3 regions of the Microbacterium sp. Ru50 genome follow, and region 3 is predicted to be linked to each of the others. Evidence: predicted binding sites of a transcription regulator. Region 3 holds the regulator's gene; each other region holds the start of a gene.
What was found. Region 3 encodes LexA, which represses DNA repair genes until DNA is damaged. Its sites were predicted from a motif close to TCGAACANNTGTTCGA; they were not measured.
Positions count from the first base shown of each region.

Region 1: C3481_RS12390 (HNH endonuclease signature motif containing protein) is a predicted target of LexA. The motif match lies at 2,053-2,068, and genes of this name have one in related genera.
Region 2: C3481_RS13405 (HNH endonuclease signature motif containing protein) is a predicted target of LexA. The motif match lies at 1,793-1,808, and genes of this name have one in related genera.

Region 1 is NZ_PQSV01000003.1:52,123-56,332, reverse strand. It holds gene C3481_RS12410 (NADP-dependent oxidoreductase) at 1-205, shown strand, start outside; gene C3481_RS12405 (GIY-YIG nuclease family protein) at 308-691, shown strand; gene C3481_RS12400 (alpha/beta fold hydrolase) at 723-1,529, opposite strand; gene C3481_RS12395 (DUF3140 domain-containing protein) at 1,574-1,906, opposite strand; gene C3481_RS12390 (HNH endonuclease signature motif containing protein) at 2,103-3,470, shown strand; gene C3481_RS12385 (intradiol ring-cleavage dioxygenase) at 3,578-4,210, shown strand, end outside.
Region 2 is NZ_PQSV01000004.1:7,183-11,392, reverse strand. It holds gene C3481_RS13415 (sigma-70 family RNA polymerase sigma factor) at 1-1,017, opposite strand, end outside; gene C3481_RS13410 (hypothetical protein) at 1,074-1,616, opposite strand; gene C3481_RS13405 (HNH endonuclease signature motif containing protein) at 1,843-3,285, shown strand; gene C3481_RS13400 (helix-turn-helix transcriptional regulator) at 3,364-4,210, shown strand, end outside.
Region 3 is NZ_PQSV01000001.1:912,314-916,523, reverse strand. It holds gene C3481_RS04385 (prolyl oligopeptidase family serine peptidase) at 1-1,601, opposite strand, end outside; gene lexA (transcriptional repressor LexA) at 1,680-2,345, opposite strand; gene C3481_RS04375 (LysM peptidoglycan-binding domain-containing protein) at 2,602-2,958, shown strand; gene C3481_RS04370 (histidinol-phosphate transaminase) at 3,001-4,086, shown strand; gene hisB (imidazoleglycerol-phosphate dehydratase HisB) at 4,083-4,210, shown strand, end outside.

The DNA of each region.
Region 1 (4,210 bases), on a different contig from region 3:
CGACCCGCGGGCGGCATCCGAGTTCGGCGGCAACTACATCTGGGTTCGCCCGGATGCCGCCCAGCTCGCCGAGCTCGCGCGTCTCGCCGCCGACGGTTCGCTGCGGGTCGAGGTCGCCGAGACCTTCCCGCTCGACGACGCCGCCGCCGCCTACGCCCGTCTAGAAGAGGGGCACACCCGCGGCAAGATCGTCGTCACGGTCTGACGGGTGGATGTCGGAGGCGGGCGCGATCCTGGAGTCGTGCCCGCCTCCTTGATATCCGAGATGCCGTCCGCCTGCCGCTTGTGCGGCGGACGCTCCGGCGGCGTGAGCCCCGATACGGGGCACTGGGTGTGCCGGCGCTGCGGATGGCGTCTGGGTGACGCCTTCGACGCCGACCTGCCCCGCCCGGTCGTGGCCGTCGTCTACTACCTGCGATTCGGCGCCCGCGTGAAGATCGGCACGAGCGAGCGGCCACGGCAGCGGCTCGCCGCCATCCGGCACGACGAGCTCCTCGCATTCGAACGCGGCGGGCGGTCGCTCGAGCAGCAGCGGCACCGCGAGTTCGCCGCATTCCGCGAGGGCGGCGAGTGGTTCACCCTCGTGAGCCCGCTGACCGAGCACATCGAGACGGTACGGGCGGCGGCATCCGATCCGTGGCTCACCTACGACCGATGGCTCGGCGACGCGTATCGGCGCGCGTCGTCGTGACGCCGCAGCCGGCGCCCGGGCGGATACGGCGTCATCCCTCCGTGAGGAACTCGATCGCGGTCTGGCGGAACACCCGCGACCCCGGTGCGTTGAAGTGGTGCCGGTCGGGGATCTCGACGAAGCGTCCCTGCGGCGTCGCGGCGGCGAGCGCTTTCGATCCCTCGATGATGGCGTCACGAGATCCCGTGGCGAACAGCACGGGCTGCTCCGGCGCGTTCGCGGGGTCGGGATCGACGGTGCCGGAGGCGCGCATGCCGCCGGCGATCGCCAGCAGCGCCCGCAGGTCGTTGCCGGGGACGCGCTCGGTGAGCCGCACGTAGTTCTGCGTGACGGGGTCGGTCACCTCGGTGCCGTTCTCGACGAGCGCGCGCACCTGATCGATGTCGAGGCGCGCGAGCGGGATGCCGTCGGGCACGCCGCCCAGCACGCCGCGCGTGATGCGCGCGGAGAAGTCCTGGAGCACCTCCCAGCCCACACGCGCGCCCAGCGAGTAGCCGACGTACATCGCCGTGTCGACGAGATAGGTGTCGAGCACAGCTTCGACGTCGGATGCGAGCTGGTGCAGGTCGTAGTCGGCGGCACGATGCGGCTTGTCGCTCGCACCGTGTCCTCGCTGATCGAGACCGAGCACGCGGAAGCCCGCGCGCTGCAGGTCGCGCACCCACCCGGTCGAGACCCAGTTGTCCTTCGTGTTCGACGCGAACCCGTGCACGACGACCACCGTCGGAAGGTCGTCCTCTCCCCACGAGTAGGTGGCGATGCGGTGGCCGTCCTCGCCCACGAGGACGAATCGCGGTTCGGGCAGCTCGGTCAGACCTGAGGACGCGGGGATGCTCACGGCTCCATTCTCCCGCGCGGCGGAGGCCCGCTCGGCGGAGGCAGTCACTTCTTCGCGGGGTCGTGGCCCCAGTTCATGAGCGAATAGCGCCAGGCCGTCTCGGTGATGTCGCCCGAGGGGCGCTGCGCGAGGTGCCGGTTGACGTAGCCGACGACTTTCCGCATGTGCTTCAGGTCCGATTCGGTGAGCTCGTCCTTCTTGGTGCGGAGGAGGTCGACGATGCGTCGGCCCGACTGGTGGCCCGTCGACTCGCCGCCGCCGTCCTTCTGACCGACCTTCTTCGACTCGTCGGTATCGAGCCATTTCTCGAGCTCGGCGGGGCTCATGTTCACGGCCTCGCGGAACTCGTGCCGCGTCTGGTCGTCGTCGTCACTCATGGTGCGATGGTGCCCGCGGCTGCCCCCCAGCCGCATCCTCTTGACAGCAGGATGAGTCAGCTCGTCATGCCGCCTTTTCGCGGTTTCTGCTGTCGGCGGGCATGGCGATTCCTGCACAATTCGCGTACGTCGCGACTTATCCACCGTCGAACGTATATCCACCTCCAATGTCGGAGGTCGCTGACATTATGGGAACATGACATCGAACGACGGTGGAGGGCTCGGGCGCGACGGTGCCGCAGATGCGTCGCCGCACGCCGACGCGTTCTCCGTGTTCGCGGAGGCGCTCGACCAGTTCCATGCGGCTGATGTCTCGCGGGTTCGTGCGTTGGCGGAGCTGGGTCGGTCGGCGTTGCGTGAGGCGCAGCGTGACGGGGTGCGGGGGATGGCGTCGGACATGGAGCTGCGGTCGGTCGCGGCCGAAGCCGCAGGGATGGCGCGGCTCACCGACCGGCGGTTGCAGGGTGAGATCGACCATGCGATGACCGTCATCGACGACTACCCCGCGGTGTTCGAGGCGTGGGTTTCACGGCGGATCGAACGCGGACACGTCGACGTGGTCGTGCGGGTCGGCGCCGAGGTGCCGGACGAGGTGCGGTCAGAGTACGCGGAAGCCGCCATCGCGGTGTGCGAGCGGGATGTGCCCTCCCGGGTGCGCGGTGCGCTGGAGGCTCTGGCGGCCAGGTTGCACCCGCAGGCCTTCACCGAGCGGCATAAGACCGCGGCGGCGGAACGGTGCGTACGCGTGTTCCACGGGGCCGATGGGATGTCGAACCTCGTCGCCAGTCTGCCCACGGTGATCGCGGCGGGGATGCTCGACCGGCTCACGCAGATGGGACAGTCCGTGAAGGACGCTTGGGCGGAGACGGGCGCGGGCGCCGCCGGGACGGATGCTGCGGGCGCGGCCCCCGTCGGGGAGAGCGAGCCGGCCGATACGCGGACGATGGACCAGCTGCGGGCCGACATCCTCGGCGACCTCGTCCTCGGCGGAGCACCGGTTGTCGACCCGACCTACGGCACCGACCGGCCCGGTGGGCTCGGGGCGATCCGAGCCCGGGTGCAGGTCGCCGTCACCGCAGAGACGCTGATGGGGCGCGATGACAACCCCGCCGAAGCTGTGGGCGCTGCGCTGATCGATGCCGACACGGCACGGCAGCTCGCCGGGCAGGTGTCCGAGTGGGACCGGCTCTTCATCGACCCCGTCACCCGGAGCCCGGTCGAGATCGACACCTACCGGCCCACCGCGTCGATGAAGAAACTTCTGATGGCGCGGGATCAGCACTGCCGGTTCCCCGGATGCCGACGAGCGGCGATCCGCTGCGAACTCGATCACACGATGGACTACGCCCTGGGTGGGCACACCCACATCTTCAACCTCGCCCACCTCTGCCAGCGGCACCATTCGATGAAGCAATTCACGAAATGGGAAGTCCGGCAGCTCGGCGGCGGAGTCCTGGAATGGACCTCACCCCTCGGACGGGTCTACCGCGAAGACGTACCCATACCCGCGGTGTGCTTCACCATCGACACCGCCGATCCGCCACCGGACAGACCACCCTTCTGACCGCGCGGCGTCTGGGGCGGGTCTCATATCCGGCGCATAGGTCCACCCAACGATACGGATGGGCTGACCGGCGATGCTCGGTGGTCGAACCGACCGAGGAGTCCGACGTGAACCGCATCCCCGAACCCGACCACACGCCCGCAGGGCCGGCCTACGAGGGCCGTCTGCTCGACCGCGCCGACGACGAGGTCGTCGACCAGGGCGCCCCGTTCGACATCCGCACGCTGATGAGCCGCCGCTCCGTGCTGAGCCTCGCCGGCCTCGGACTGGGCGCCGCAGCTCTCGCGGCCTGCACTCCCACGGCGACCGCCTCGCCGTCGGCGTCGGCCACCGCGACACCGGCATCACCGGCGGCGTCGACACCACCCGCGACGCCGGACGCCGGCGCGAGCCTGCCGGCGGGTGAGATCCCCGATGAAACCGCCGGCCCCTACCCCGGCGACGGGTCGAACGGACCCGACATCCTCGAGCGGTCCGGAATCGTCCGCAGCGACATCCGATCGTCGCTCGAAGGCGGGACGACGGCCGATGGCGTGCCCATGACCCTCCGGCTCACGATCCTCGACACGGCCCGGGGCGACGTCCCGTTCGCGGGTGCCGCGGTCTACGTCTGGCACTGCGACGCCGCCGGCGGGTACTCGATGTACTCGAATGGGGTCGAGAACGAGACCTACCTGCGCGGCGTGCAGGTTGCCGACGCATCCGGCGTCGTCACCTTCACCTCGGTCATCCCCGCCTGC
Region 2 (4,210 bases), on a different contig from region 3:
CGCGGGATTCGACGGATGCGGCAGCGCCTCGGTCGTGCTCGCGGGCAGCTCCGCCGGACCGAGGAGCGGCGCGGCGAAGGCGATCGCCGTCCCGGCCGCGGCGACGACCGCGAGGTGAAGCAGGGGATGGCGCCACCCCGAGCGCGCGGCGGAGCTGCCGGGGCGGAGGCGGCCCGGGGTGCTGACCGCGCCGGCTGCGCCGCTCGGGCCGAGCGCGAAGGTCGCGACCTGCGCTGCTCCCGACTGAGTCCAGGCGGCGTACGACGCGGTGGCGGGAATGCCGACGACGAGGGGCAGCAGCACGAGCGCCAGGCGGGACGACACGTCGCGCGCTTCGGCCCACGCCAGCGCGCAGCCGTCGCACTCCGCGAGGTGCTGTTCGACGCGCCGCGCGTCGCGCCGCGCGAGCGCGGATCGCGCGTGGGTGCCGAGCATCTCGAGAGTCCGGCGGCATTCCTCCGAGTCGGCCCGGCGCAGCTGAGCGGAGACCCAGGCGTCGCGGAAACCGCGCCGGGCGCGCACGACCAGGGCGGATGCCGCGTTGGGCGCGAGCCCGAGCAGCGGAGCGAACTGCCGCGGTTTCAGGCCATCGACCTCGCTGTACCAGAGCGCTTCCTGCCAGCGGGTCGGAAGCGTCGCGAAGGCCGACGCGACGGCGCTCGACTCGAAGCCCGCGATCACCGACCGTTCGGTGTCGGGCGACGCCTCGTCGGCCGCATCCTCGAGATCGGTCGCGAACGTGCGCTGCTGCTGCGCGCCCCACTCGTGCGCCACGTTGCGCACCGAGGTGAGCAGGTAGGGGCGGAACCCCATCGACGGGCCGCCACCGCGCCGGATCGCCGACAGGATGCGAGCGAACGCCTCCGCGACGACATCGTCGGGATCGAGCGATGAATATGCGCGGGCGACGGCGTGAGCGGCGGCCGAGTGGCGTACCCACAGCTCACCGTAGGCATGCTGATCGTGGTTCCGTGCTCGCTCGACGAGGGCGTCATCGGAGGCCGGCTCCGTGGGCATGGCCGTGTTCCATCCGTTCGAATGCCATCCGGACCCCGACCCGGATGAGAATTCACTCATCGTAGCGAGTCGAACTGAGAGGGCGAGGAGCCCGGTCGCGGGTTCAGGTGCGGTCTCAGCCGGGCGAGCGGGTCTGCCGACGAGCGTTCCGCGTCACCGATCGCCTCGAAATTGCGGAGGTGGCGGGTCAGCGCCGCAAACGTCTCGGGTGTGAACGCATCGCACGAGAGCACTGCCGCGACCGCTCCCTCGTCCCGCAGCTTGTCGACCACGAGGATGAGCTGCGCAGGACCGGTCTGATCGTCGATCGTGCGGGATGAGCAGACGAAGCCGACGTGACCGCGCTGCCACGTCCGGTCGCGCCAACCCTGCCATCCCCACACCACGCGCACGGCGGCGCCGCGGACCTCGATGCGCGACGGGCGGATCGCGCCCTCGGGGGCGGACTGCCGAGCCGCGCGCGTCCGCCGGCTCGCCCAGAACGGGGCGCGGAAGACGGCGTCGCCGGCCCGGTCGCGTCGGAGTGCTGCGCGGGGCTGCGCGCCGGAGCCGATGACAGCTGCGGGTGATGCCGGAAGAGCGTTGGTCGCTGCGTACATGCATCGAGAGAAGCCGGATGTCGCGAATCGTGACGCGGAACGGCGAAATCTCTTTGCGCGGGTGAGTTCGGCGCTGGTGAGTTCCGCGCTGGCGGGGGCTCGTCGGCTGGTTTCGCTTGCTCGTCGATTGCTCGTCGATTCCTCCCCGGAATGGGGCTGGTTCGTCGTATTGTAAGTAGAAGATGTGTTCGATCATGATGTCGGAGGGTGCTACCACAATAGGAACATGGCATCGAATAGCGCTGGGAGGCTCGGAGACGGCGCGGCCGCGGATGCGTCGCCGCACGCCGAGGCCCTCGCGGGATTCGCCGACGCGCTCGACCTGGTCCACGCCGGGGATGTCGCGCGGGTTCGGGCGTCGGCGGAGCTGGGCTGGTCGGCGTTGCGTGAGGCGCGCCGTGATGGGGTGCGGGGGATGGCGTCGGATATGGAGCTGCGGTCGGTCGCGGCTGAGGCGGCGGGGATGGCGCGGCTCACCGACCGGCGGTTGCAGGGTGAGATCGACCATGCGATGACCGTCATCGACGACTATCCCGCGGTGTTCGAGGCGTGGGTTTTACGGCGGATCGAACGCGGCCACGTCGACGTGGTCGTGCGGGTCGGCGCGGGGGTGCCGGACGAGGTGCGGTCAGAGTACGCGGAAGCCGCCATCGCGGTGTGCGAGCGGGATGTGCCCTCCCGGGTGCGCGGTGCGCTGGAGGCTCTGGCGGCCAGGTTGCACCCGCAGGCCTTCACCGAGCGGCATAAGACCGCGGCGGCGGAACGGTGCGTACGCGTGTTCCACGGGGCCGATGGGATGTCGAACCTCGTCGCCAGTCTGCCCACGGTGATCGCGGCGGGGATGCTCGACCGGCTCACGCAGATGGGACAGTCCGTGAAGGACGCCCGGGTGGAGAGCGCCGGAGCGGACGGGGGCGCGGATGCTGGCGCGGATGTTGCTGGCGCCGGCGGCGCGGATGGCCCTAACCCGGGCGATCCGGATGCCGCCGGGTCGGGCGAGCCCGCCGATACGCGGACCATGGATCAACTGCGGGCCGACATCCTCGGCGACCTCGTCCTCGGCGGAGCGCCGGTGGTCGACCCGACCTACGGCACCGACCGTGCCGGTGGACTCGGTGCCATCCGGGCACGCGTGCAAGTCGCCGTCACCGCCGAGACGCTGATGGGGCGCGATGACAACCCCGCCGAAGCTGTGGGCGCTGCGCTGATCGATGCCGACACGGCACGGCAGCTCGCCGGGCAGGTCAGCGAATGGGACCGGCTGTTTATCGATCCGGTCACCAGGACCCCGGTCGAGATCGACACGTACCGGCCTACCGCTTCAATGAAGAAGCTTCTGATGGCCCGGGACCAGCACTGCCGGTTCCCCGGATGCCGACGCGCCGCCATCCGGTGTGAGATCGACCACACCATCGATCACGCCCTCGGCGGGCACACCCACATCTTCAACCTCGCCCACCTCTGCCAACGACACCATTCGATGAAGCAATTCACGAAATGGGAAGTCCGGCAGCTCGGCGGCGGAGTCCTGGAATGGACCTCACCCCTCGGACGGGCCTACCGCGAAGACGTACCCATACCCGCGGTGTGCTTCACCAGCGACACCGCGAACCCGCCACCGGATGCGGGAACCGGCGGACTGCTCCCGGGTGAGCCGCCACCATTCTGAACCTGCATCCGGGGTGGACAGCCTTCCTCGGCGCGGGCAGTGCGTCCACTGATGCTCCGAATTCGCGTCACGATTCGCGTGACACGGCTTCTCTCTCGCGACGATGCGACAGTCGCGTCGCATCTCGAGCACTTCCGGAGGCCCATCGTGACGATCGAGCGCCGCGCCATCCTGCATCCGAGCCGCACCCATGAACTACGCGCGACGGCACATCGCGTCGTGAGCGGCAGCCTGCCCGGGGCCCGCTCGGGGTGGCCGACTCAGGTCGACCTGGCCCGGCTGCGCACACTCGACGTGGGCACGACGCCGCAGCTGTGGACCGAATCGAACATCCACCTGCTCGAGGGCATGCTCATCGCACACGTGCGGCTCGACGACCTCGATGGCGCGCTCGCCCTCATCGACGCCCACTTCACCGAGGGCCGTCTGCGCGGGCGCGCCGTGTTGGGGCTCGACTCGATGGCGTCGCTGTTCGCGGCCGTCGCCGAGGCCTACGCCTCGGCCGGGCGCCCGCGCGACGCGGGCCTATACGTCTCGCGCGCACTCACGTTCGCCGACAGCGACACCGTGCGCTACCGCGCCGCCGCCGTGCAGACTCTGGCCCTGGCGGTGAACGGCGAGTTCGCATCCGCGAAGTCCGCTCGAGAGGCCTGCGCCGAGCTGTCGCGGTCGAACCGCTGGAACGCCTCGGACACCGACCATGCCCTCGCCCTCGCCGACATCCTTCTGGCGGTCGGGGCCGTCGACGCGGCCCGGGTCGAGCGTGCCGCGGCAGTGCTTCGTTCGCTCGCGCCGCGAGATCCGTATGCGCGGCACGCCGCCGCCACCGCCGACGCCATCGCTCAGGTGATGCTCGGCGATGTGGTCTCGGGAGCCGCGGGCCTGCGGTCCGTGCTCGGTGGCGCCTGGTCGCACCTCAGCCACC
Region 3 (4,210 bases):
CCGTCGAGGTACCGCGCCTCGAAGTCGTGCGTCTCGGCGGCCAGAGCACGCGCATCGCCGACACCGTAGCGCGAGACGCCCGCCCCGAAGACATCCGTTCCGACGAGCGCCGCGAGCACGGTCCAGCCGCCGGCGGATCCTCCCTCGATCGCCAGCCGTGACGGATCCGCGAGACCCTCGTCGGCGAGACCGCGTGCGGCCGCGGCGACGTCGTCGACGTCGACGACACCCCACTGTCCCTTCAGCCGTTCGCGGTAGGAACGGCCGTATCCCGTCGAACCGCCGTAGTTGACGTCGAGGACGCCGATGCCGCGGCTCGTGAAGTAGGCCACCTTGCTGTCGGCTGCGCCGCCCACGTGCGAGGTCGGCCCGCCGTGCACCCAGACCAGGTACGGGGGCAGTTCGTCGGCCGGCGCGGTGACGTCGGGGTTGGTCGGCGGGTAGGCGAAGGCATGCACCAGGCCGTGCGGGCCCTCCGTCGTCAGCTGCCGGGCGTGCGGGATCCACGATGCGTCGACGTCCGGAGCACCGCCGCGGACCGCGCTCGTCTCGCCGGTGTCCAGGTCGACGAGCCACAGGCCCGCCCCTCCCGGCATCGCCCCGCTGACGAGGGCGCGGCTGCCGCGGACGTCTTCGATCTGCACGCGTGCGGTGGCGGGGAAGGGAAGCGGGATGGCGCCGCCGTCGCGGTCCACGATCACGAGCTGGTCCGATCCGTGGGTGCGCACGGCCACCAGGCGGCCGTCATCGAGCGGCGCGTACCAGCGGGTGCCGAGCACCCACAGGCCACCACCCGTGTCGGCGTCGGCGGGCGAGACGGCCGTGGGCGGGGCGTCGGTCGCGGGGTCGACGCGGTAGACATTCCAGCGTCCGGTCGGCTCGTCGGCGAAGAACAGCGCGCCGTCGTCGGTCCACTCGGGCTGCAGCGCGGCGGTGGCGCCGCCCGCGACGTCACGGATGCCGCGGGGGGCGTCCAGGTCGGCGACGCGGATGCGCGTGCGGTCCCAGGGCATGTCGGGGTGATCCCAGGCCACCCAGGCGAGGCGCGAGCCATCGGGCGACAGCGCCGGCTGGGCGACGAAGTCGCTACCGCCGGCGAGCTCGGTCACGCTCGAGGCGTCGGGAACCTCGGCGCTGTCAGCGCGCTCGATGCGGACGATGTGGCGCTCGGGCGTGCCGCCGGGACGTTCGCGTTCGCGAACCGCGAGAAGGACGCCGCGCTGCCAGCGGAGGCCCCCGTAGTGCGTGCCGGTCTCCTCCGGAGTGAGCGGTCGGGGATCGCCGCCCGGGCGAAGGCTCCGGATGCGCTGGTCGGACTTGTCGACGAAGAACAGCTCGCCGTCATCCGACACCGTCCAGGCTCCGCCGCCGTACTCGTGCACGCGCGACCGGGCGTTCCAGGGTGCGGGGAGGACGACCTGCACGGTGCCATCGCCGCGGCGGCGCATGACCGCGACGCGACCGGCCTCGTCGGGCAGCGACTCGCCCCACCAGATCTCATCACCCACGAAGCTCGCGCCGTCGAGGCGCAATGATGACGCGCTGGCCCATGCCGCCGTCAGGGGAGAGGGCCAGGAACCATAGGGAAGCTGCTGCGACATACAGCCACGCTACGCGAGGCCTGGCTTCCCGACCTCGACCGGGGAGACGGTGGGGAGCGGATGCCGTCCCGGGGCGCCTCAGACCGTGCGCAGAACCGCCACGACCTTGCCGAGCACCGTCGCGTCGTCGCCGAGGATCGGCTCGAACGCCGAGTTGCGGGGGAGGAGCCACGTGTGGCCGTCGCGCTGGCGGAGCGTCTTCACCGTCGCCTCGCCGTCGAGCATGGCCGCGACGATCTCGCCGTTGTCGGCGGTTGCCTGCGCCCGCACGACGACCCAGTCGCCGTCGCAGATGGCCGCGTCGATCATCGAGTCGCCGACGACCTTGAGCATGAACAGCTCGCCCTTGCCGACGAGCTGGCGCGGCAGCGGGAAGATCTCCTCGACCTGCTGGTCGGCGGTGATCGGCACGCCCGCCGCGATGCGGCCCACGAGCGGCACGAGGGCGGCGTCGCCGAGGGCGGGCGCGGCGTCGGCCGGGTTCTCGCCGGCGGTGCCCGGGAGATCGATGAGCACCTCCATCGCGCGGGTCTTGCCGGGGTCGCGCCGCAGGTAGCCGCTGAGCTCGAGCTGGTTCAGCTGGTGGGTGACGCTGGACAGCGACTTGAGGCCGACCGCGTCGCCGATCTCGCGCATGCTCGGCGGGTAGCCGTTGCGGGCGATCGCGTTCTGGATCACCTCGAGGATCGCGAGCTGCTTGTCGCTCAGATTCTTGCGTCGTCGCGTCTGCGGCTTCTCGCTCATACCGCCGGTCTCCTGTCGTCGCGCCCCGTCCCCGACCCGATGTCGGAGGTTCATGGTGGGCTCTCGCTGTCGAAAAGGTAGCCCGATACGACGGCGACATCGCGGAACGCTCCGCGTGTCTCTTCGATCGGTCTCCGATTTCGGTGGGTGGTTGACACCACACAATATCGAAGATACGTTCGGAACCGAAGTTCGCACCCGTCTCTCCCGGCCGAGAGGCGGGGGCGAATCTTCCTACCGCTCCCGAGGAGATGCCATGACCACGATCGATGCCCGCTTCGCACCGGCCCCCCGCACCCGCCTGCGTCTGACGCGCCGCGGACGCCGCGTCGTCGCCACGATCGCCGCCCTTCCGGCGGTCGTCGCCATCACGGCAGCCGTGCTCTCGGGGGGAGGCGCGCTCGCCTCGAGCGAGGTCGGCGCCCCCGCCGGCTCGTTCACGACCGTGACCGTGATGTCCGGCGAATCGCTCTGGTCCATCGCCGAAGAGGTGGCGCCCGCCGCCGACCCCCGCGATGTCGTCGATGCGATCATCCGGCTGAACGCTCTCGGCTCGGGCCAGCTCGAGGCCGGCCAGACGCTTGCGATCCCGGCCGAGTACGCCGCGAGCTGACACCGGCGGCAACAGTGGCGCGCGCGGCCTAGCATGGGTGGGATGAGCCCGAGTCTGGATGATCTGCCCCTCAGAGACGATCTGCGAGGCCTCACCCCGTACGGCGCCCCGCAGGCGCCCCTTCCGGTCGCGCTGAACGTCAACGAGAACACGCATCCCGTTCCCGAAGAGGTCGCCGACGACATCCTGGATGCCGTAGCCCGCGCCCTGCGCGACGTCAACCGCTATCCCGACCGCGAGTTCACCCACCTCCGCGAGTCGTTCGCCGAGTACCTCGGCCACGGCCTGACCCCCGATCGCATCTGGGCAGCGAACGGATCGAACGAGGTCCTGCAGCACCTCCTCCAGGCCTTCGGAGGCCCGGGACGCACCGCGATGGGCTTCGGTCCGACCTACTCGATGTACCCCCTGCTGACGCGCGCGACCGGCGCCCAGTACGTCACGGGGACACGTGGACCCGACTTCACGCTCGATCCCGCCTCCGCCGCAGCCCAGGTCGCCGAGCTCCGCCCGGACGTCGTCTTCCTGTGTGCGCCCAACAACCCCACCGGCACACCCCTCGGGCTCGACGTCATCGAGGCGGTGTACGGGGCCACCGACGGCATCGTGATCGTCGACGAGGCCTACCAGGAGTTCGCGCCGCGCGAAAGCTCCTCCGCTCTGACGCTTCTCGGTGAGCGCAACCGGCTCGTCGTGTCGCGCACGATGAGCAAGGCCTTCGCCTTCGCCGGCGCCCGCGTCGGCTACCTCGCCGCCGACCCCACGCTCATCGACGCGCTCCGGCTCGTCCGACTGCCGTACCACTTGAGCGCGCTGACGCAGGCGGCGGCGACAGCCGCCCTCTCCCACTCGACGACGATGCTCCGGATGGTCGACGAGATCGTCGCGCAGCGCGACCGGATGTCGGCGACGCTCGACGCCCTCGGCTATCACGCGTACGAGAGCTGGACGAACTTCGTGCTGTTCGACGGCGTCGACGACCCGCGGGCGACCTGGCAGGCTCTGTACGACCGCGGCATCCTCGTCCGCGACGTGGGCATCCCGCACAGCCTGCGTGTGAGCGCCGGCACGGAAGACGAGACGACCGCGTTCCTCGAAGCACTGGCCTCGATAGACTCGGAGGCATGACCAGCCCCCGAACGGCCAGCATCCGTCGCGCCACGAGCGAGTCGAGCGTCGAGCTCGAGCTCAACCTCGACGGCACCGGGATCAGCACGATCGAGACGACCGTGCCGTTCTTCGACCACCTGCT